Regions from separate parts of the Chryseobacterium sp. JK1 genome, predicted to be linked through region 3. Evidence: riboswitches for the same ligand, from Rfam matches in the RefSeq annotation. Region 3 holds a riboswitch; each other region holds the start of a gene.
What was found. Region 3 has a riboswitch for S-adenosylmethionine ahead of ACQ76T_RS16595 (alpha/beta fold hydrolase). Riboswitches for the same ligand answer to the same signal wherever they lie in the genome.
Positions count from the first base shown of each region.

Region 1: it holds a riboswitch for S-adenosylmethionine, as region 3 does, so the genes downstream of both, ACQ76T_RS22280 (TonB-dependent receptor plug domain-containing protein) here and ACQ76T_RS16595 (alpha/beta fold hydrolase) in region 3, are expected to answer to the same signal.
Region 2: it holds a riboswitch for S-adenosylmethionine, as region 3 does, so the genes downstream of both, ACQ76T_RS15840 (SusC/RagA family TonB-linked outer membrane protein) here and ACQ76T_RS16595 (alpha/beta fold hydrolase) in region 3, are expected to answer to the same signal.

Region 1 covers NZ_JBODRU010000006.1:75,478-83,858, reverse strand. The annotation lists gene ACQ76T_RS22280 (TonB-dependent receptor plug domain-containing protein) at 1-1,823, opposite strand, end outside; SAM riboswitch class I at 1,916-2,021, opposite strand; gene ACQ76T_RS22275 (alpha-amylase family glycosyl hydrolase) at 2,118-4,952, opposite strand; gene ACQ76T_RS22270 (T9SS type B sorting domain-containing protein) at 5,096-7,342, opposite strand; gene ACQ76T_RS22265 (T9SS type A sorting domain-containing protein) at 7,419-8,381, opposite strand, start outside.
Region 2 covers NZ_JBODRU010000002.1:618,577-626,957, forward strand. The annotation lists gene ACQ76T_RS15810 (LysM peptidoglycan-binding domain-containing protein) at 1-449, shown strand, start outside; gene fabD (ACP S-malonyltransferase) at 520-1,395, shown strand; gene ACQ76T_RS15820 (GYDIA family GHMP kinase) at 1,408-2,313, shown strand; gene pckA (phosphoenolpyruvate carboxykinase (ATP)) at 2,441-4,057, shown strand; gene ACQ76T_RS15830 (hypothetical protein) at 4,105-4,545, opposite strand; gene ACQ76T_RS15835 (type II 3-dehydroquinate dehydratase) at 4,613-5,020, opposite strand; SAM riboswitch class I at 5,264-5,360, shown strand; gene ACQ76T_RS15840 (SusC/RagA family TonB-linked outer membrane protein) at 5,444-8,377, shown strand.
Region 3 covers NZ_JBODRU010000002.1:763,667-772,047, reverse strand. The annotation lists gene ACQ76T_RS16605 (O-succinylhomoserine sulfhydrylase) at 1-923, opposite strand, end outside; gene ACQ76T_RS16600 (ACT domain-containing protein) at 1,045-2,583, opposite strand; gene ACQ76T_RS16595 (alpha/beta fold hydrolase) at 2,588-3,526, opposite strand; SAM riboswitch class I at 3,585-3,692, opposite strand; gene ACQ76T_RS16590 (MGH1-like glycoside hydrolase domain-containing protein) at 3,881-6,499, shown strand; gene ACQ76T_RS16585 (OsmC family protein) at 6,575-6,994, opposite strand; gene ACQ76T_RS16580 (DUF58 domain-containing protein) at 7,022-8,344, opposite strand.

The sequences.
Region 1 (8,381 bases), on a different contig from region 3:
TCTTTTACTTTAATAAGGTATGCATCCAGGGTGATGAAAAGTCCTTTTGCAGGTTTTAGCGTAAATCCGGCACTTCCGTTCACTGAAGTTTCCTGCTTTAAATGATTAAACCCAAGAACCTCAGCTGCTTTACTGTCATTACTAAAAATACCTTTAGTAACAATTTTAGATCCTGTGGTTGAAATATCTGCATAAGAGTTATTAAAGTACTGCTGCTGAAGTGAAGGCGCTCTAAAACCAGTTCCCACAGCTGCTCTTATGGCATAATTTTTAACAAATTCATAGCGTATGGCAAGTTTTCCGTTAAGGGTACTTCCAAAATCGGAATAGTTTTCGAATCTTGCCGCAGCGTCAATATTCAGTTTTTTATCCAAATCGTAGGAAACATCAGCATACACTGCAGTGGAATGTCTGTCTTTTTTAAGTGCATTTTTGGGAGAAAAACCAATAAAAGATTGTGAGCCCCCTGCTGCTTCCGTTACTACCGATCCTTCTACCGCAACGTTACCATTAACATCATATTTAGCATAAGAAGCCTCATCTCCTGCCTTGATCTGATATTGTTCAAACCTGAATTCTCCTCCAAAGGCAAAATTGAACCTGTTTATATTTTTAGAAACATCAAGATTGATGGTATTCTGAAGAAAGCTATGGGCTCCCGCGTAAAAACTTGTTGGAGATTTGGCCCCCAATGAAGCATTATTGGTATTGCTTACGTTATAATTGAAGGTATTGCTTCCAAAAGTATTGCTTAGATCGATCAACCAGTTGTTAACATTATATTTTGCTCCTAAAGCATAGGAAACATCATAAATCTGAGAGTTTAATACGGCCTGAAATCCATTAGGATAAATGGATGAAACAATATTATTTTTTTCACTGGGAAGTCTTCTGAACCCAAACCCTTTACCTTCTTTGATACTAAAACCTCCAAAAGAATAAAGTTTCAACCTGTCATTTAAAGGATATTCTGAATTAAAAAACAATTGTCCCTGTTTAATCTGAGCATCTCCAATCTGGAAGTTGAAATCATCCCGGGTTAACCCTCTTGCTTTTATTTCAGCATCATCTGCGTTTTTAGCATCGTTAAAGTTAGGAGCAAATTCATACGCAAAATTATCTCCGAAAATATCCAGATCATGGTTCTGCGTTCTCGTTGTTTTCCCTCTGTGGCTCAACTGTAATGAAAGGTTGACATAACCTCCTTCCTTTCCAAGGGAAGTTCCGTAGTTCGCACCTGCCTGATAAGTATCTCCATCATTTCTCCCACTCAATCCATAGGTGATACTCGCAGAAGCCCCCGGATTTTTTTTAAGGATAATATTAATGACTCCGGCAATGGCATCAGACCCATATTGTGCTGCAGCACCGTCTCTCAGAACTTCTATTTTTTCAATAGCAATAACAGGAATAGTGCTCAAATCTGTTCCTACAGAACCATTTCCTACAGTATTTTGATAATTGACCAGAGACGTGGTATGTCTTCTTTTTCCGTTCACCAAAACCAGAACCTGATCAGGACCCATCCCTCTTAAAGTAACAGGATCTATATGTTCTGTACCGTCTGAAGCAGATTGTCTCACGGAGTTAAATGAAGGGATCACGTAATTCAGTAAATCCTGAACGGTGATCTGAGGAGATGCTTTTTGTATTTTTTCAATATTGATAACATCTACAGGAACCGGTGTTTCCAGTTTTGTTCTTTTAGCATTACGGTTTCCGACGATAATGATATCTTCGATCTGTTTTCCTTTTTCCTCTTGCTCCTGAGCTGCTATTCCAATAGTTCCAAGCAGTAATACGGCTATGCTTAATTTTTTCATTTTTGTTTTGCCCATTAAAAATAAATCCTGCGAAATTGCTCCGCAGATGTATAAGACTTCAAGAAATGGAATTCATATAGAAATGTTGACTTCACTTATCTCCCCCAACGGGTTGGAATTAGCACCTTTACACCTTTGGAAATGTGTCGGTTGCTAAGGTTTCACTGGGCCAAATCCCTCCACCTTTCTTGATAAATCTACTGCAAAGGTAGAGTATTTTTTTAATATGCAAAAAGGCAAATCTGTTAATTTACAAATTTGCCTTTTTATCTGTTTGATATCGTGAATATTAATTTATCTCACCACCATCTTTTGAATCACAATTCCTGTATATGATTTTAATTGAACAAGATACGTCCCGGAAGGATAATTTACTTTCTGTTCGTAAGTTCCGTTTTCCTGGTTCAGTTTAAACGAGTCTAATTTTTTACCACTCATATCGGAAATGATAATTTCTCCGTTCTTAGCTTTGTTAAAAACCAGTTTCACCTGCCCATTCTTTATAGGATTATCGGCAATCTGAAGCGAAAGTCTGTGAGAAGCATTTACGTCTGTTGTTGATAAAGCTCCTGCATAATTTCCAAAGATTCTGAATTCTCCGGGTTGCAGACTTATAGGAGTGGTTGTTGAAACGATATTAGAAACAGTATTATCCATTAGGTTCTGCCATTGCCCTGTATAAGGAAAGTAAGGAACAACATTTTGTACAGCAGTACTGTAATTAGCCAAAACCACTACATTTTTCATTCCAGTAAGCGTATCATCATATACGTAGATTCTTGTAATCAACCCATCAGGATCATTGGTAAGGTTGTTAGATTCTATGGTATAGGTTTTAGATTTAAATACCTGATGAGTGCTTCTTATATCAATTATTTTAGCCCAAGTATCGTACACTGATTTTCGGGCAGCATCCGTATCATATCCTAAGCTAAATGCAATAGGTTTTTCATCTGTTCGGCATCCGTTGTCAATTGTTCCGTTTACACATCTGTTAATACTGAATTCATAGCCAAGTTCACCAAACTGCCAGATCATTTTTGGGCCGGGAATGGTGAAGAATGTAGCTCCGAACGTCTTCATTCTGTCAAGTGCTGTATTGAGATTTTTAACATTATAACTTCCATTAACTGCTCCGTAAGCAAGATTTTTAAACATGAGTCTTTCTTCATCATGGCTTTCTCCATATCCTACCGCACGCATATTGGTAAACCCATGAAGGCTGTTGTTCATTCTGTCATAATTGCTGTTCTCTTTATAACCCATGGTATTTTGGTTGTAAGGATCGGTCTGTTTATTCCAAAGCAGTACACCTTTTCCTTCTGAAACTCTGTAATTCGCCCATTGCTGCTCTTCGGCATCTGTTCCTAAATGTTCAAAAATCATATACGAATTCGGGTCTATAGCCCATTGTCTATCTGCATAGTGTTTCAGAATGTCTACTCTGTCCTGTTGATAAGCGTTGGTACAGGCTTCATCATTTTCAGAACAGCTTTGGGTAAATCCTTTTGTAAGATCCCATCGGAAACCGTCTATATGATACTCTGTAAGCCACTGCTGAAGACATCTTTCAACATAATATTGAGTGGAAAGGCTGGTATGGTTAAAATCATTGAAGACATTATAAGAATGTTTCGGAACCTGATTGAAATAAGGATTGTCTGCAGCTACATCTCCATAGCCGTCACCATCCGGATCAATATTCCAAAGTCTTACTAAAGGCGATCTTCCTGTTGCATGATTGAAAGCAACATCCAGAATAACGGCAATTCCGTTCTGATGACAGAGATCTACAAATTCTTTAAACTTTTCAGGAGTTCCATAGGCTTTATCCAGCGCATAATGGAATGAAGTATTGTATCCCCAGGAAAGGTTTCCGTCAAATTCCATGATGGGAAGAAGTTCAATGGCGTTGATCTTTAAGTTTTTTAAATAAGAGATCTTGTTAATTAATGACTGCCAGTTTTTTTCCTGAGTGAAATCCCTTAATAGCAATTCATATACAATAAGATCTTCTTTCGCTGGTCTCTGAAAACTGGTTACCTGCCAATTGTATGAAGCCTGGCCTGGTTTGAAAGTAGATACTTCAAAATCCTGCCCTGCAGGAAATGTTGGTAAATTCGGATAGGTGGTTGCTGAAATCCACTGGTCATCATAGGAAGATAAAATTTGAGGAGAATAAGGATCTGCTACTTTTATCAAATCGTTTGTTCTGTACTGGAATGTATACAGCTGCTGTGGAGTCAAGCCATTAAGCTCAATCCAATAAAGATCAGGATTAGCCGTATCTCTTTTCATTAAATAAGCATCGTTCACGGCCCAGTTATTGAAACTTCCGATTACATGAACAAAATTTTTACCGGGTGCGTATAGCGCTAACCCTACTTTGGTTTGATCCGTAGGATGGTAGTTAACTCCTTGTTTTATCCAGGTTGGTATCGCTTCAGCGGTGACATTTCTAGGAGTTTGAAGGACAAATGACACAGTTTTGGAACTGGAACCCTGAGTGGCAATAAGTTCCATATTGGCATCTTGGGATACAGTATAGCTATAAGTAAATGATTGTGATGGAGTGGATGTAGTGTTTACCACAGATCCATTGGCTTTTAACTGAAACGTTGCATTTACATTCGTAGTGGCGGTGATATTGATAGAATTTCCTACCGGAACTGAGGTAAGACTGTTTGCTAACGGATGGGTAAGAGTAAGATCCAAAACTCCCACATTCACAAAAATATCCGGTGAAGTTTGATGATTTCCGGTTTTATCTTTCAGGAGAAATCCAAATCTTCCAATTCCTGTCCTCCCGAAAAAAGCAGTCGGGGTAAATGTTAAAGAATAAGTATCTGTTCCTACATTGTAAGTGAGTTTATTAAGGTCATTGGAATTATTCCAACTTCCATTGGTGGGGCAATCCTGGCTGTTCTGATAATTGGTGTCAAAAGACCACGACCAGATATACACAGAATGGTCTGAAATTCCCCAGGCCGTTTCATCAATCTGACTTCCTGGAACGGTGAGCGTAATGAAATCGGTTTCATTGAATGGACTGGGTGAAATGCTATAATTGATCTGCCCGAAAGAAAGCATTGCAATAAGCAGAAAAACAACAGAATAAAACTTTTTCATGTCTTTATTTTTATCGAATATAGGATAAATTTTCCTTTTGTTGCAGCAATTTTTACTTGGCAACCGGCAAATTCTTTCTCATAAATAAAAAGAGACTCATGAAAATTCATGAGCCTCCAACTAAAAGTAATTGTAATGAACTATTATCTGTTTTTCACAAGCACCCAGCCTGTAAATATAACTTCTGTTTTTTCTTTGTTGGATTCTTTCCAGGAAACATGATACCAGTACGTTTGTGTAGGTACTTTTCTTCCCTGAATCATCCCATCCCAGTTATAATTATTAAATTTTGCTCCTGTAAAGATCTCTTTACCATAACGGTCATATATCTTAAAGGTAAAATTTTCTTTATACTTCAGAGCTGAGTAATCGATTGCATCATTAACCCCATCACCATTCGGAGTGATCGCGTTGACCAATGCTGGAACTGTAGCGGTCACTTTAACAGGTTCACATTGATAAAAATCTCTTACATAGAACGTATTTTCTCCTCTGATAAGATGGGTAAATACATTCGAGTTCTGCCACTGTACACCATCCAAAGAATACTGATAAGAGGGTTTTCCTCCTTTTACTTCAATAGTTGCTGTTCTTACATCAATTTGAACGGCTTTAATCACTGGAGCTTCAGCAGGTAATACCTTCACCTCCTGTCTTACCGTACATCCTCCTGTCTTAAGCTCTACCCAATAATTTCCAATGCCAACCTGAGTAATCGTCTGAGTAGTTGCTCCGGTACTCCAAAGATAACTGCTAAAACCAGATCCTGCATCCAAAGTGGTTTTATCTTCAATACAGATGGTTTTATCTTTTAATACTGCAGAATATACTGGTGAAATTACTGTAAGTGTCACTTTGGCGATACTTACGCATCCATTGGAATTGATCACCTTGATATAAGCATATCCTGAAGCTGAAACATATGCTGTAGGAGTCTGTATCTCGTTATTCCCTGATACAGCATCATTATAATTGGAGAAATATTTCTTTACAGTTCCTGCTTCTGAAGTAACATCTGCCAATGTCAGGTTGAATGTTCCTTTTGAAAGATCGTTCTGGTTAAAACATTCTCTCATGCTCGTATCTTTAACTACCGGAGTTGCATAATGCAAGAGTGTAATCTTCGCTACAGCAGTACATCCTGATGAAGACGTAATCTGAACGTATATTGCCGCCTGAGCTGAAGCATATGTTGAAGGATTTGGTATTTCGTTGATTCCTGCGTTAAGATCTGCTAAACTTGGGTAAAACTTTTTAGTAACGTTTGTTAAACTTGTAACATTCGCCTGGAAAAGATCGTAAATAGCAAGCCCGTTTACAGGACATCCAAATAAAGCAGCGTCCTTTTTCTCAATCTGCTGAGGTGTTAAAACAATTCTTGCGTCCGGGTTATCACACAAAACACCATTGTTGTCTTTTACCACAACACTGATCGTTGTATTGGCAGAAAACTGAAAGCTGGAAGGATTGGCAATAGGTGTAGAACTTCCCAAAACATAATAGGTAAAAGTATAATTTCCCTGATTGTTCACAAACTGAGAATTATACGAAGTAAGGTCAACCGTTACCATTCCAGATATAGGATTAGGACACGTGTCTGAAGGAGAAATCGTATTCTGAAGGAGCGCAACTTTATCTACGTATACTTTTACATTTTTAATAGAGTGTCTCGCGCTCGCTGCTCCTGTAGAAGCTGAAAATCCAAAATATCCCTGAGACATGGTAACCGCTCCGCCTGTGGGAGTAAAAGACTGATCTACAACGATAGTATTATCTATTTTCACTGTAATAAACCACGCTGCGGGATTAGCAGGATTAATCTGCCCATTCACCTCAACATGTCTGAAGTTGTTTCCGGTAAAGGGAATGGTTGACAAAAGATCCGGTGTGTGGAAAGTACTTCCGGCAGTATTATTAAATTCAATATTGGATCCTGCTGGGTTGGTTCCGTACAGAACATGAACCTTGCTCATCTGTGCTTCTGAACTGTTGTTGAAAATATCAAAAGCGACCATCAGCCCGCTCGCATTGTCGGGAATTCCTAAACCTCCTCCCTGTACATAAGATGCCGGTGGATTGGCCAGATACCAAAAGGCGAGACCATCTCCCTTTCCATAACTTGTTGTCCCGTTTCCATCAATTCTAAAATCAAACTCTACCTTCCATTTATCACAATATTTTAAGTTGATAGGATCATTTAGCCTGATACCTCCAACCTGGCTGATCTGATCAGCTGTAAGCTGTATAAAATCATTGTTAATAGAAGCAGAAGGCACAAGACTCCAACCTGTAGTATTAACCGGATTTCCGGAAAGCTGGTACGTCTGAGCGTGGAAAAACTGAGTGGCAGACAGTATAACAATTAAACTTATTATATAAATCTGTTTCATAAAAAAAATTTGAGTTGTATACCGAAAAAAAACAAAGACTTAAAAAGCCTTTGTTCTTTAATCAAATATCTATGTTCTAGTTTTTAATTATCTTTTTAGAAATTATTTGTCCATTTTTTAATTTGAGTTCTACAATATAGACTCCGTTAGAAAGGCCGGTCATATCCACCTGATTATTGGAGAACGACACATTCATTCTTTGACCGACAGCGTTTGTAACGTTTACATTTTCTACGTTGGCGTCTGCTTTGATGTAAAGAAGGCCTTTGGTAGGGTTTGGATAAATCCCTATTGAAACTTTATTCAGCGTTACTTCTGATGTGCTTAGCGCTGAAGAAGGTTTAACACATCTCACAGCTGATCCCTGTCCTCTCATTGCTCCTGCGGAAGGATTACCAATAGTTGTTCCCACATACAGATACTTTCCTCCGGAAGTTGAAGTATCAGAACTCCAGTAATATCCTCTTTGACCTACGAAACTAAAATCACCTGTACTGGAGCTTCTGCTTCCTCCTGCAGGCAATTTCAAATGACTTGCAAAACCATTGGGAGGATTGTTGATTCCTTCTGCTCCAACGATAGCCGTCCAATCTGCCACAGAGGGCATCTTCCAGTCTGCACCAATTGCTTTACATGGATCTACTCCTACGGTTTGACTTGCCTGAGAAGCCGATCCTGCACTCCATTGATCTGTAGCAGCAGGGCTTGCCCACCAAGCTGGTGATCCTGCAATAAAAGCACCTGCAGCCGCAGCCACACCTTCAGGATTATTAGGTGTAGGCGCAAATGTAACAGAAGAGTTTCTAAGCTGGTGCCCGTCATCCCATCTTCCCCATTGGAAAAGATCTCCATATGAAGTAGCATCGTCCACAGAGGTAGCTACCTGAGAGCTTCCTAAGTTCTGCTGAAGCCATACTTTTCCATCACCTCCTCTTACCGTTGTATAAGCAACCTGCTGTCCTTGGTATGTAAAGCTAACGCAACCAACATCTCCGGGATTGTTTCCAGGATCTGTATTGCTACATGTTTGTGGATTGGT
Region 2 (8,381 bases), 150 kb from region 3:
AGTCTGCTCCGGTAATTGCTATTTTGGCGAATGATGATAATAGTGCAGGAGAAGCTTTTGCTAATAAAATAGCTACTCTTTCCAAAGAGGTACAGGGGGTGAAAGCTTTCAGTATGTTCTATTCACCCGCTTTCGAAAAGAAAGTAGATGAGCTAAGCCAGGCAAGTCTGGTATATCTAATGGATAGAAAGATCAATACAGAAGGAAACTTTGAAAAAGAAATTCTTGCAGCTTACAAAGCTAAATATTGTAAAACTCCTCCTAAATATGCCATCGTTGGATTCGATGTCGTTAATGATATGTTAACCAGAGAAAACAAGAAAGGAGAAATTTTTAAACAGATAAACAAAGTACAGACTCAGCTTGCGACTAAGTTTGAGTTCGTAAAATCAAAAGCCAATGGGGCTTATGTAAATACAGGCTATAGAGTAATTAGATTAGTTCCGTAAATGATTTATATCTGTTTACAGGAATATTCTTAACATTATAGTTATATTTGCATAATATTTAATTCAATACATGAAAGCACTTGTATTTCCAGGGCAGGGTTCTCAGTTCGTAGGAATGGGAAAAGAATTGTATGATTCTAGAAAAGATATTAAAGATCTGATGGAATCTGCCAATGAAATTTTAGGTTTCGACATTCTTTCCATTATGTTCAACGGAACGGACGCGGATCTTAAAAAAACAGAGGTTACCCAGCCTTCAATATTTATACATTCAGTAGCAGCATTAAAAGCTGTAAACGGTTTAGGAGCTGAAATGGTTGCAGGACACTCTTTGGGAGAGTTCTCAGCGTTGGTAGCTAATGGCGTTTTATCTTTTGATGACGGTTTGAAATTGGTATCCGAGAGAGCTAAGGCTATGCAGGATGCTTGTGATGCAAATCCAAGTTCAATGGCAGCTATTTTAGGATTGGAAGATGCTAAGGTAGAAGAGATCTGCGCACAAATCAGTGGAATTGTAGTTCCTGCAAACTATAACTGCCCAGGTCAGCTTGTTATTTCAGGAGAAACACCTGCAGTAGAAGAAGCTTGTGCAAAACTTAAAGAAGCAGGAGCAAAAAGAGCCTTATTACTACCTGTAAACGGAGCATTCCATTCACCATTAATGCAGCCTGCTCAAGAGAGATTGGCAGCGGCGATCGAAAAAACAAAATTCAGAAAAGCAACAATTCCTGTTTATCAGAATATTACGACTACAGCAGTGACAAATCCTGATGAAATCAAACAAAACCTTATTGCTCAGCTTACTGGTCCTGTAAAATGGACTCAGTCTGTACAGAATATGATTAAAGACGGGGCGTCTAACTTTATTGAAGTAGGACCTGGGAAAACTCTTCAGGGATTGATCAAAAAGATTGACGGATCTGTAGAAGTTGCTTCTGCAATCTAAAATTTACAATATATGAGCGCGATTTTTTCACCGGGAAAGCTTATGCTGACTTCAGAATATTTCGCAATCGATGGAGCTCTTGTCTTAGCGGTACCAACCAGGCTGGGACAAGAGTTTTTTTTTGAAGAAAAAGAAGAGGGAAAGGCTCTTATCTATTGGGAAGCCTATCATCAAAACAGACTATGGCTAACCACTGTCATTGATTATAAGAATTGGCAGATTCTGGAAACCAATATTCCATCAAGCGCTGAATTTATTACTAAGACTTTAAAAAACGTTCAGCTGCTTTCTGATACTAAATTCAAAAATAATACGACTTACCATTTAAAAACTAACCTTCAGTTTCCTGCAGATTTTGGATTGGGAAGCAGTTCTACCTTGATGAACAATCTGGCTGAATGGGCAGGAATTGATCCTTTTCATCTGAATACAATCAGCCTGGGTGGAAGCGGATACGATATTGCAGTGGCAAAAGAAAAGTCAGCCGTGCTTTTTCAGAGCAAACCGGAAATTAAATATGAAAAAGTAGATTTTAACCCTTCCTTTAAAAATGAACTGATTTTTATTCATTTAAATCAAAAGCAAGACAGCCGTGAAGGAATCAATTTTTACAAGTCAAAAAATAAGTCTCCGGAATTGGTTGAAGAATTTTCGAATATCACAAGAAAAATTTTGTTATGCAATGAATTGGAAAATTTTTCTCAACTAATGATGTTTCATGAGCAAAAAATTTCTAATTTTCTTGAAATTCCGACAGTTAAAGAGAAGCTATTTGCAGACTGTCCCGCATTTGTCAAAAGTTTAGGCGCATGGGGCGGAGATTTTGTGATGAGTGCCAAATTTGGGGACTATAAAGACTATTTTTGGGAGAAAGGTTTTACAACTGTTTTTGAATGGAAAAATATAATTGATTTATAATCAATATCTTACAATATTCTTTTTTTATTTGTCATTCTGACTTATATCAGTATATTTAAACCGTCTTTAACAAATAATTAATATTAATTTTGTTGAAAGCAATAAAGAAATAGAAAATATAAGTAAAATGAAAAACACTAAAATCATCCAGGATTTAGAGAAATTAGGGATTAAAGGAAACTATGAAGTAGTGTATAACCCTTCTTACGAAGAATTATATCAGGCTGAAGTTTCTCCTGAAAATCAGGGGTTTGAAAAAGCTGAGCTTACGGAATCTGGCGCAGTATCAGTAAAAACAGGAATTTTCACAGGTCGTTCACCTAAAGACAGATATATTGTTCAGGATGATGTTACAAGAGATACTATTTTCTGGGATGGTAAAGTAAACTTACCTACTACGACAGAAATTTTTGCGTCTTGTAAAGAACTAGTGCTGAACCAACTTGCTGATGCCAAGAAAATTTATGTAGTTGATGCTTTCTGCGGTACCAATGCAGATACAAGACTTAAAGTTAGATTTATCGTTGAAGTGGCATGGCAGGCGCATTTCGTTACTAATATGTTTATCCGCCCTTCTCACTATGAGCTTGAAAGCTTTGGTGAACCAGATTTCACTGTAATCAACGGTTCTAAGACAACCAATCCGAACTGGGAAGCACAAGGATTGAATTCTGAAAACTTCGTGATGTTCAACCTTACTGAAAAACTACAGATCATCGGAGGTACTTGGTACGGAGGTGAGATGAAGAAAGGTATGTTTGCCATGATGAACTACTACCTTCCATTAAAAGGAATGGCTTCAATGCACTGCTCTGCAAACGTTGGAGAAAAAGGAGATGTAGCTTTATTCTTTGGTCTGTCAGGAACAGGTAAAACAACTTTATCTGCAGATCCAAAAAGATACCTTATCGGTGATGACGAGCACGGTTGGGATAACAACGGAGTATTCAACTATGAAGGAGGATGCTATGCTAAAGTAATCGACTTATCAGAAGAAAAAGAACCGGATATTTTCAGAGCGATTAAAAGAGATGCGCTTCTTGAAAACGTTGTTGTTAACAATGGAGTAGCAGATTACACAGACGGATCTATCACAGAAAATACTAGAGTTTCTTATCCAATCTACCATATCAACAAAATTGTATTGCCTTCTAAAGCAGGTCATGCTAAGAAGATTGTTTATCTTTCTGCGGATGCATTCGGAGTACTTCCTCCAGTTTCTATCCTTAACGAAGATCAGGCACAATACCACTTCCTTTGCGGATATACTTCAAAATTAGCTGGAACAGAAAGAGGAATTACTGAACCTCAGCCATCTTTCTCTCCTGCATTTGGTGAAGCATTCCTTACATTACACCCAACAATGTATTCAAAAACATTGATCGGTAAAATGAAAGAACACGGTGCTAAAGCATACTTGGTGAATACAGGATGGAATGGTACAGGAAAGAGAATTTCTCTGAAAGATACCAGAGCAATCATTGATGCAATTATCGACGGTTCTATTGATAACGCTGCTAAAACTCAGGTTCCAATCATGAATCTTGAGATTCCTACAGCACTTCCAAATGTTTCTGAAGGAATCTTAGATCCAAGAGATACCTACGAAAATGCTTCAGATTGGGAAGAAAAAGCAAAAGATCTTGCTTCGAGATATATCAAAAACTTTGAACAGTATTGTGATACTGAAGAAGGAAAAAGATTAATCGCTTCCGGACCTCAATTACAAGAACAAACTATCTAATAGTTGTACATACATAAAAGAGCCTCATCACAGATGAGGCTCTTTTATTATTTATATTTTTTACAGCTTTCAAGCAGTTCATTTTGTTCATCCAGCTTTCGAACCGTCGACCTGATCGATTCTTCACTCAATCTTTTAATAATCATAAAATGTCTTGAAGAAAAATAAGGCTCTTCATTCAGTATCTTATCTAAATATTTGGGAGTGACGAAAGTAAGCCAATATTTCTGACAATTGGAAAATTCAATCGTTACCTCTATGGCATCACATTCAGGATTTTCTATTTGATCGTCAATTTGAATATCAGTGATTTCCGGATCTACTTCCAAACTAAAATAATATTTTGAATACCATTTTAATTTATCCTCATCATTGCAAATTCTTATGTTTTGAAGGTTCATTTCCTCAATAATATAAGCCTTTCGCTTTGTCAATTGCTGAGAATAGACTCCAATAGAAGTACAAAAAACTTCACCTTTTATCTCCATAAATTGTCATTAATCATCTAGCTATCCACAATTATCTGTGGAAATCTGCGACATCCGTGGTGAAAAATTACTTCAAACTCAATATAGCCAACCTATACCCATCCATTCCAAAGCCAGATAAAACGGCGTCAGTATTAGCTGCTGTTACAGACTTCTGTCGGAATTCCTCTCTTTTATAAATATTACTGATATGAACCTCAACTTTAGGCTTTCGGATATTTTTTAAACAATCCGCTATGGCATAGGAATAATGCGTGAAAGCTCCGGGGTTAATAACAACCGCATCAAAATCATCTTCCTGAAGTCGGTTGATCAATTCCCCTTCAATATTGGACTGATAATATTTTAATTCATGAGAAGGAAACTCGGTTCTTAAAACTTCCAAATAACTATCCATAGAAACGCTTCCATAGATTTCGGGTTCTCTGGTGCCTAAAAGATTCAGATTAGGTCCATTTATAATTAAAACTTTCATTCTATAAAATTAAAAAGTTTTTTCAATTAAAAAGCTAAAAAATAAGATCATATCTCAATTTTGTTCATTGAATTATCGATAATGATATTTGTCATATTTATCAAAGTGATAATTTTTATAAAGTGCTATTTTGGTGAGTTTTATAAAATATTTTGTTAATTTTTGAAAAATTATCATGAAAAAACAATAAGTCTACTTGTTTTGTAGACTAAAAGTTTATAGCTTTGCAACCATATTTCGATCGGCTTATAAAGAAAGATGGAGGGAACTGACCCAGTGAAATCTTGACAACCTGCTATGCGTAAGGTGTCACATTCAGCCTATAAAGGAAAAATAAGCATTTGGTTTATCGTATTTATCGATGCCCTTTGCTGACTTTTCTGCAAGGGGCAAAATTTTAATATTTGGTAAATAAAATTGATTATGATTAATAAAACTTTATTTAATTCTAAAGTTTGGATTCCGTCAGTGGCTGCATTTTTCTTAGGAATTGCAAATGTAAGCGGGCAGACTTCCAAACCGAAAAAAGATACCCTCCGTGAAAAGGAGATTGATGAGGTGGTAGTGGTAGCTTATGGTAAAGCCAAAAGAAACAGCTATACCGGTTCAGTAGCAACTATTTCAAGCGATAAAATCAATAATAGACCCGTAACCAATATTACCAAAGCTTTGGAAGGACAGGTACCGGGGATTCAAACCACAAGTGCTTCAGGACAGCCGGGGGCAATTTCTACCATCCGAATCAGAGGGGTTGGGTCGGTAAGTGCTTCCAGTGATCCGCTATATGTAGTAGACGGTATTCCTTTTGATGGAAACCTGAACGCAATAAGTCCTAACGATATTGAATCTATAAGTGTTCTGAAAGATGCTACAGCAAGTGCATTGTACGGTTCCAGAGGGGCCAACGGAATCATCATTATTACAACAAAATCAGGAAAAAAAGGAGAAGCGAAAGTAAACTTTAACATCAGTCAGGGATTTTCAGGCAGAGCGGTCAAAGACTATCAGCAGGTGAATACGGACCAGTATTTCCAGCTGTATTGGGAAGCATTGAGAAACGGGTATAAGTCCGATAAGATTTCTTCTCAGCAGGCTGCACAAATGGCATCCGATAATTTGGTTTCCACTCTGGGAATAAACCCATATGGACCTAATTATTCACGACCAGTAGGAACAGACGGAAAATTACTGCCAGGTGCAACTGCTCTCTGGAATGACGACTGGAGAGATATTTTACAGAGAGTTGCTTCAAGAAATCAGGTGGATTTGGATATCAGTGGAGGAAGTGAGAAAAGCAACTATTTCTTTTCATTAGGATATCTGGATGATAAAGGGATGGCTATCGAATCAGGATTCAAAAGATATAATACAAGACTAAAGATTAATTCTGAAGTGAAAAAATGGCTGAACGTAGGAGTGAACTTAAGCTATACCAACAGTATTCAGAATGCGCCTACATCTTCAGATTCCAAGTCAAGTAATATCATCAATGCGGCAAGATTTATTCCTTCATTTTATCCTTACTATGAAAGAAATCCAGACGGATCTTACATATTAGACGCTAATGGGAATAACATTTATGATTTTGGAAAATACAGGCCTACAAGTGCCCTTCAGAACCAAAATGCCGCAGCTACCTTACCTTTAGATAAGAATGAAAACAAGGAAGATAACTTTTCAGGAAAAGGGTTTATGGAATTTACTTTCTTACCGGAATTAAGATTCAAGAGCAGCTTTTCAGTAGATTTGGTAAATTATAACGGACACTATTATTCGAATCCGCTGTTGGGAGAAAGTGCTGAGATTGGTGGAACAGTAACCCGATCAAATACAAGAACACTGTCTTACACAACCAGTAATATTCTGACGTATGACAAAAAATTCGGAAAACACCATGTAAATGTCTTGGCAGGTCATGAATTCTATAAATACGACTATCAAACAATTTCCGGGACCAGAAGCCGTTTCTCCCTGCCTTATTATTATGAGCCGGATGCCGCTTCTTTATTGGTGAATTTTGGAGGAAACAGCGATCAGCTTAGTCTATTAAGTTTTCTGGGGAAAGTGGAATATGATTTTAACAATACCTATTTCCTTTCTGCTTCAGGAAGAGCTGACAGTTCTTCAAGGTTTGCTCCGGATAACAGATGGGGGAAATTCTGGTCTTTGGGCGGATCGTGGAAAATTTCAAATGAAGAATTCATCAAAAACCTGAATTTCTTCAACCAACTGACATTGCGTGCAAGTTACGGTGGACAAGGAAATGACAAATTATTGCGTCCAAACGGACAGCCTCTTTACTATGCTTATCAGGAGTTATACAGAATTTCTCCTCTTGGCGGAGAAGCCGGAACCACTTTAGAAAAAGTAGGAACCGATAATGTGAAATGGGAAACCAATCTTAACCTCAATGTAGGCTTGGAATTCTCTATTCTGAAAAACAGAATTAAAGGTAACGTAGAGTATTTTAAAAGAAAAAGCCAGGATCTTCTGTTTAATGTGCCTGTAGCCCCTTCATTGGGAATCAGTGATTATCCTGCCAACGTAGGAACCATACAGAATACAGGTTTTGAGTTCTCATTATTTACTACACCAATCAAAAATGAAGATTTCGAATGGAATGTAGACGTGAACCTGAGTACTTTAAATAATAAAGTATTGAAAATGCCGAAAGGCCCCCTTGTTGTAGGAAGCAAACTTTTAAAAGAAGGAGGTTCTGTATACGATTTCTTTATTCAGGAATGGGTAGGGGTAGATCCAAGCAACGGAAAGCCTCTATGGAAAACGATTTCTACCGATGCTAACGGAAATACGGTAGAAGGAACAACTTCAGAATACGCTAAAGCAACGAAAATTTTACAAGGCTCTGCATTGCCAAAATTAACAGGAGCGATAAGCACGAGTATTGCCTATAAAAACTTTGATTTTTCAGGATTGCTGACCTTTAAAATAGGAGGGAAGATCCTGGATACGGATTACACTTCAATCATGCATAACGGAAGCGCCGGAGGACGTTCCTGGAGTGCCGAAATGCTGAACAGATGGACTCCGGATAATACCAATACAGATGTTCCGGTATTAAGTACAGCCACTAATAACTGGACTTCCACTTCTTCAAGGTTTTTATATTCAGGAACCTATGCAAGGCTTAAGAATGTAAGCTTAGGATATACACTGCCCTCTGATTATTTTGAAAAAATCGGGCTCAAAAAATTCAGAATTTATATTCAGGCAGAAAACCTTCTGACCTTTTATAAACATAAAGGAATGGATCCTGAACAGGCGCTGGATGGTACCACTTATTACCGATATCCTGCGATGAGAACCATTACTTTTGGACTTCAGGCAACGCTTTAATCTT
Region 3 (8,381 bases):
TCAAATGCTACTATATTTCCACCGAGCTTCATTTGTTTTTTGGCGATTTCATAGCTTGGATGTGATTTCAGGAATGGATATTTTACCAATTCTACGTTAGGATGGTTTTCTAAAAATTCGGCTACCTTCAATGCATTTTCACAGTGTTTTTCTACACGAATGGCCAATGTTTCAAGGCTTTTTGATAATACCCAGGCATTAAAAGGAGATAATGCAGGTCCTGTATTTCTTGCGAAAAGATAAATTTCTCTGATCAGGTCTTCTTTTCCTACTGCAATTCCTCCCAGTACTCTTCCTTGTCCGTCAATCAGTTTCGTGGCAGAATGTACAACAATATCTGCACCATATTTAATGGGCTGTTGCAGGTAAGGTGTCGCAAAACAATTATCTACAATAAAAAGAAGATTATGCTTTTTGGCAATTTGTCCGAAAAATTCCAGATCCAGAATTTCAATAGCAGGATTGGTAGGAGTTTCCAGATATAAGATCTTAGTATTAGGTTGAATGTATTGTTCTACATTGGCAGAGTCTTCTGCTTTGAAGTAAGATGTTTCGATATTCCATTTTGGGAAATATTTGGTAAACAGGGTATGTGTAGATCCAAAAACAGATTGGCAGCTTACGATATGATCTCCGGCATTCAGTAATGCTGCAAATGTGGAATAGATGGCTGCCATTCCGGTTGCAAATGCATATCCTGCTTCTGCGCCTTCCATTTTAGCAATTTTATCTGTAAACTCTGTTACATTCGGGTTAGAGAAACGGCTGTAGAGATTTTTAGGTTTTTCTTCTGCAAAACTGGCTCTCATATCTTCCGCATCCTGAAAAATAAAGCTTGAGGTAAGATATAACGGTGTAGAATGTTCGTCAAACTGAGTTCTTTCAGTTTGGGTTCTTATTGCTGATGTTTCAAAATTTTCCATATAGTTTTAATTTTAATAATGTACAATGTATCTCAGGGCTGTTATTTTTATACTTCGCTCAATACAACCTTTGGCATTATTATCTTCATCATTGATACATTGTACATGTTATCTGTATACATTATTTTGTTTCACTTACTCTTAAAATATCTCCGAATACTCCTCTTGCTGTTACCAGGGCCCCGGCTCCTGCTCCCATAATTACAATTGGATTTTCACCGTAACTTTCTGTATAAATTTCAAAAATTGAATCTGAACCTTTTAACTGTCCTAAGGCTGAAGTTGCTGGAACGGAAATCAATTTTACATCCAAATCCCCTTTATCTTTTTGAAGATCCCCGTGCAGATCGCCTACATATCTTAGTACATGACCTGGCTCCTGATTCTCTTTTATTTTCTGGTATTCTTCATCCAGTTCTTCCAGTCTTGTCAGAAATTCTGATTTTGAAACTTCAAGTAAACTTTCAGGAACAAGGTTCTGGATATTGATATCACTAAACTCATTGATTAAGTCCAGCTCTCTGGCCAGAATCAATAACTTTCTTGCCACATCATTCCCGGATAAGTCTTCTCTTGGGTCTGGTTCTGTATATCCTTTTTCCAAAGCTTCGTTGATGATGGTTGAGAATTTGTCATCTCTTAAAGAAAAATTGTTGAAAACATAGCTTAATGTTCCTGAGAAAACACCTTTAATTCTGGTGATATTTTCTCCAGAAAGGTGTAGTAATTTGATGGTATCAATTAGAGGAAGGCCTGCTCCTACATTGGTTTCATACAGATATCTTCTGTTATTTTTATTCAAAGTATATCTTAGCTTACGATATTCTTCAATAGGAAGGGTATTAAAAATCTTGTTGGAAGAAACCAGATCAAAACCGTTTTCAGCCAAAGCATGGTAGTTATGAACAAAATCTTTACTTGCCGTGTTATCTACAACGATCAAATTTTCCAATTGATTTTCGTTGGAGAAATTGATCAGTTCCTGAACATTCGATGGATGTTCTGCCGTTACAACTTCCTCAGTCCAATTACCGTCAAATCCTTTTTTGTTAAATGCTATTTTTTTAGAATTGGCAACTGCCACCACTTTAAGATCTATATTCTTACGTCTTTTGATCTCATCTGAAGATTCTAACACCTGATTGATCAATGTTTTCCCTACGTTTCCATGACCTATAATAGCAAGATGAACGGTTTTGGGTTTTTTGAAAATTTCGGATTCTATGATATTCTTGGTCTTTTCGTCCTGAGAAGAAGTCACTACAATATTGACCCTATTCTCTCCTGCGATCTGATTTAAAAGCAAAGGAAATACATTATTTCTCGCCAGCTCTGCAAGGACTTTATTAAAATCTTCTGATACAAAACCTAGTACAGAAACATTATTGATGCTATAAATTTGGGAAACTTTCCCTGATTTTCTTTCTGCTTCAAACTCATCAATAAGACAGGCTACTGCTTTTTCTGCATCATTTTCGTGAACCAATATTGAGATTCCGTTTTCTACAGCCTGCTGAGAGATTACTCCTACACTGATTCGTGCCAAAGTGAGTGCTTTAAAGATTCTTCCATCAATTCCGATTTCTCCTAGAAAATCTTCGCCTTCAAATTTGATGATTGATCTGTTCTTTAAAAATTTTATTTCATTAACCTTTTTCATTACTTTATAAAATGTTTTTTATGATATTATTTAATTGTTGATATTCCATTAGGAAGGCATCATGCCCGTGTATAGATTGGATCTCGTGATAAGAGGCTTCCTTATTTTTCTCTTTCAATTTCTCGAAGCACATTCGGATTTCAGAAGCAGGAAAAAACAGGTCTGTATCTACGGAGATCATGTGCATTCGTGCTTCTATTCTCTCTAAGGCTGATTCATCAGCGTTGATATTCATCAGTAAATGATTCATCAATTGATATGCTTTCAAACTAAATCTTTCGTTTAAAGCATTACCGTGATATATTAACCAGTCTTCTGATTCTAAGCGCTGTTTGTCCTGATTGTATGTATTCTGAAATCTGCTGTTGAGCGATTGTGGAGTTCTGTAGCACAACATAGCATGAATTCTTGCTTTCTGTAGAGGTTCATCTTTATCATTTAATAAAAATTTCTGAACCATACACTGTGCATGAAGCCAGTCGTGTGTTCTGTAGTCACAAGCTATCGGGATAAATATTTCTGCAAGCTTAGGTTGCTTGGCAAGCATTTCCCAGGCAATTCCTCCTCCCAGAGAGCCTCCAATAATGGCATATAAGTTTTTGATATGTAAAGCTTCTAATCCTTTCAGAAATATATTGGCTATATCTGAAGGGGTAAAGCTTTCATAGTCTTCAATTAAAAAAGTATCATAACCGTTTCCGGGTATATTGAAACAAAGAACGGTATATTGCTCCGTATCTACGACCTGATCTTTACCTACCAAATTTTTCCACCAGCCTTGTTCTCCGGATACTGTTGAATTTCCGGTAAGTGCATGGTTGATAAGAATAATAGGAGCTGTAAACAGGTCTTTCCCGAAAAGCTCATAGCTTAACAAGATATTGCATTCCTTTTGGGAATTGGTTTGATACGAAAGATTAATATAGTTTAGTTCTGTTTTCAATTCTATTATTTTAATACAATTGAAAATGCCACAGGAAATGGCTGAAAAGAACTTCAGTAAGTTATCTGTCCAAAATCACTTTGGTAGAACGTAGCACCTTCTCTGCATGCGCAAAGGGTTGCTAAGGTTTCATAGGGTCTAATCCCTCAACCTTTCTTGATAACATTTTCAATATTTGAATGAACGAATGGTGCAAAGGTAGCTCTTTTCTTTTAATTTCAAAAAAAAAATAATTTAATATTTTAAAAAGCCTTTAAACACAAGTATTTCAGGGCTATATTAATAATTATTCAGATGAAAGGAATTGGAATTATTTTTCAAAAAAACTAACTTCGTGTGGAAAAATGTTGAGATATGACTGCCGAAAAGGATAGATTACAAGATACCAAATGGAAAAACTGGGGACCTTATGTAAGCAACCGGCAATGGGGTAACGTACGGGAAGATTACAGTAGAGACGGGAATGCCTGGAACTTCACCAACCACAATAATGCGGAGAGCTATGCCTACCGCTGGGGAGAAGAAGGTATTGCCGGAATATCGGATGTAAAGCAGCTGTTTTGCTTTGCATTTTCATTCTGGAACAAGAAAGATAAGATCGTAAAGGAGCGTTTCTTTGGTTTGAGCAATCCACAGGGAAATCATGGGGAAGATATTAAAGAAATTTTTTATTATCTGGACAACACTCCTACCCACAGCTATATGAAGATGGTGTATAAATATCCCATCAATGCGTTTCCTTATGATGATCTCGTTACAGAAAACGGAAGACGTGGCAAAAAAGATCCGGAGTATGAAATCTTTGATACAGGGATCTTTGACAATGATGAATATTTCGATATTTTTATTGAATACTGTAAAGCCGATCACAACGATATCCTCGCCAGAATCACGGTGTGTAACCGCAGTCAGCATAATGCTCCGATTGTTGTAATACCTACAGCCTGGTTCCGAAATAACTGGAAATGGGGATACAATACTTATAAAGGAGAACTGAACGCTTATTCTCATGACGGAAGCATTAATATTGCACATGACAGTGTTTCTATCAAGAAATTATACTCGAGAAACGTCAATGCACAACGTGTTTTCTGTGATAATGAGACCAATACTTCTAAACTGTATGGGAATCCTTTGCCTGAAAATCATTATTTCAAAGATGGGATCAATGATTTTCTTATTCATCAGACCAATACAGTAAATCCTGAACAAAAAGGAAGTAAAGCTTCTTTTCTGATTGATGAAATGATTGGACCAGGACAATCCAAGGTTTTTGAATTCAGATTATGTCCCAATGAAACAGATGCTCCTTTTTCCGGATTTGATGAAATTTTCAATAATAGAAAAACTGAAGCTGAAGATTTTTACAACGAAATTCAATACGATACAACCAATGAAGATGAAAGAAATGTACAAAGACAAGCCTTCGCTGGACTTCTCTGGAACAAACAGTTTTATCATTACAATATCGGAAAATGGCTAAAAGGCGATCCCAATTTTGAAGCTCCAAGAAACTTTAATGAATATGTAAGAAATACAGAATGGAACCATCTTCACAATAAAGATATCATTTCCATGCCTGATAAATGGGAATATCCATGGTATGCAACGTGGGATCTGGCTTTCCACTGTGTTCCTTTCTCCATTATTGATGCCGAATTTGCCAAAGGCCAACTTCTGTTGCTCACAAAAGAATGGTACATGCATCCTAACGGTCAGCTTCCCGCCTATGAATGGAATATGAGCGATGTGAATCCTCCTGTACACGCATGGTCTTGCTTCCGTGTTTTTAAAATTGATGAAAAAGCCAACGGTAAACCCGATTTACTGTTTCTTGAAAAAGTTTTTCAGAAACTACTGCTCAATTTCACATGGTGGGTGAACCGAAAGGATAAAAACGGGAAAAATATCTTTGGTGGAGGTTTCCTTGGTCTGGATAATATTGGTGCTTTTGACCGGAATATGGAACTCAAAGACGGTCAGCATCTTGAACAGGCTGACGGTACAAGCTGGATGGCAATGTACGCCTTAAATATGATGCGTATTGCCATGGAACTGGCTCAGTATTACCAAGTATATGAAGATATGGCAATCAAGTTTTTTGAACATTATCTCTATATCGCAGAAGCCATGGAAAATCTGGGTGAAGGCACCAAAGGTTTATGGAACGAGGAAGATGGATTCTTTTATGATGTTCTTCAGCTTGGAAATGGCGACAGTGTTTCTTTAAAACTAAGAAGTATTGTCGGTCTGATTCCTCTGTTTGCTGTGGAAATTGTAGATCATCGTTTATTGGAAAAGATGCCTAATTTCAAAACAAGAATGGAATGGATCTTAAAAAACAAACCTGAGCTTACCAAACTTGTTTCTCACTGGGATGAGGAAGGCCAGGGGAGAAAACATCTGATGAGTATTCTCCGCAAAAACAGATTAACAAAAGTTCTGACAAGAATGCTTGATGAAAAAGAGTTTTTAAGTACATACGGAATCCGCGCGATGTCTAAAGTATATGAAGAAAATCCTTTTGTATTCTCTGTTCATGGGACAGAAAATATGGTTTACTATACTCCCGCAGAAAGTGACAGCAGGATGTTTGGCGGAAACAGCAACTGGCGAGGCCCAATTTGGTTCCCTATCAACTTTCTGATTGTAGAAAGCTTACAGCGTTTCCATTTTTATTACGGAAACAGCCTGAAGGTAGAGCTGCCAACCGGAAGTGGTGATAAAAGAAATCTTGACGAAGTAGCACAAAATATCAGTAAAAGACTTTGTTCTATTTTCTTAAAGGATGAACAAGGGCAAAGAGCTTTCAATGGTGGTAATGCAAAATTTAATTATGATGAACATTTTAGAGATTATATTACCTTCTTTGAATATTTTCATGGAGATAACGGCCGGGGTGTGGGAGCTTCTCACCAAACGGGATGGACAGCTACTGTAGCCAAACTGATAAAGCCGAGACTTACCTTCTAAAGTAATCAGTACTAGGTAATGAGCAATAAAAAAGCCGGATGTTTCATCCGGCTTTCTATATTTTTAAATAAGAGATTAAATTTTTTCTCCGTTCACATATACTTCGTACCCGATTTCTACATTCGGTTCTAACGTTTTTGATACGGAACAGTATTTCTCAAAAGAAAGCTCTGCAGCCTTTAATGCTTTTTTAGGATCAATTTCTCCCTCCAAAAGAAACTTAACCTTAATAGATTTGAAAGGTTTCGCATCATCTACCTGAACTCTCTCTCCTTCTACTTCTGCCTGAAAACTTGTAATATCCTGACGTTGCTTTTTTAAAATAGAAACCACGTCTATTCCGCTACATCCGGCTACTGCCATCAGAACACTTTCCATGGGAGACACTCCTTTTGCTCCCGGCTGGGAAGTATTGTCCAAAAGGATAGAATTTCCCTGGGAGTTTGTACATTCAAATAAAAAGTCGTCGTTGATTCTGTTGAGTGTTATTTTCATTGTCTGTTGCTTGTTGCGTATACAAAGTTATAAAATTCCTCTTGCTTTTATCTCCAAATATTTATTGATAACATCGATATTCAAGTTTTCCGGAAGGGTATAGACTGTATAAATTCCATATTTTCGAAGTTCCTGAATGATCAGCTTCTTTTCAAATTCAAATTTTTCTGCAACGATCTCATCATATATTCCCTGCATATTATCCGGATTTTTGTTGATGAGTGTCTGAAGCTCCGAGTTTTTGAAAAATACCACGACCAGCAAATGGTTTTTGGCAATTCCGCGGAGATATTTCAGCTGGCGGTTGAGTCCGTCCAATGTTTCAAAATTGGTAAAAAGGAGAATTAAACTTCTTTGATTGATGGAATATTTTACGTCCTGGTATAAACGGTTGAAATCACTTTCAAAAAAATCCGTCTTAATATTGTAAAGGGCTTCGGATATCTTTTTAAGCTGTCCGGATTTATTTTCAGCAGCGATTTTATTTTCAGCTTTTTTGGAAAAAGTCATCATTCCCGCACGGTCTCCTTTTCTAAGAATAATATGGGAGAGTGCCATTGCAGCATTAATGGAGTAATCTAAAAGGCTTAATCCGTTGAAAGGCATTTTCATGGTTCTTCCTTTATCAATCAACATAAAAATACGTTGTGATCTTTCGTCCTGAAACTGGTTAACCATCAAACGGTTGGCTTTGGAAGTTGCTTTCCAGTTGATGGTTCTGATATCATCTCCCGGAACATATTCTTTGATCTGTTCAAATTCCATCGTATGTCCCAGTTTTCTGATTCTTTTGATTCCGCCCATCAAAAACTCACTTTGCAAAGCCATAAGCTCGTATTTTCTGAGATGAATAAAGGATGGATAAGAAGCCAAGGCAGCATCTTTCTGAAACGTAAATCGTTTGGAAACAAACCCTAAAGGTGAAGAAACATAGATATTTAATCCTCCGAAATGGTATTCTCCTCTTTCCTTAGGTTCTAATGTGTACTGAAAGAAGGTATTCGCTCCTGAAGCAATTTCCTTGATGATCATAAAATCTCTCTTCTGAAACTGAAAAGGAATTTCATCAATGATTTTTGCAGTGATCTTAAAGCTGTAATTATTTTTAATATCAATTTTCACAAAGTTCTCATCACCGTTCGATAACTTTTCCGGCAATATTCTCTGAGCCTGCAGTGCATTTTTCTGATTAAAAAGCAACAGAAAATCTACCATTGCCGCCAGAAAGCAGATCAACAGAAGAATATGAGCCATCCACATAAGGACCGGAAAGAAAAATGCCAGGACATACAGAGCCCCCACTGCAATGAGTGTGAAGAAGAAGCGTGTATTGATGTATAGGTTTTTCATTGGGTTAGGGATTAGGATTTAGAATAAAGGGATAGGG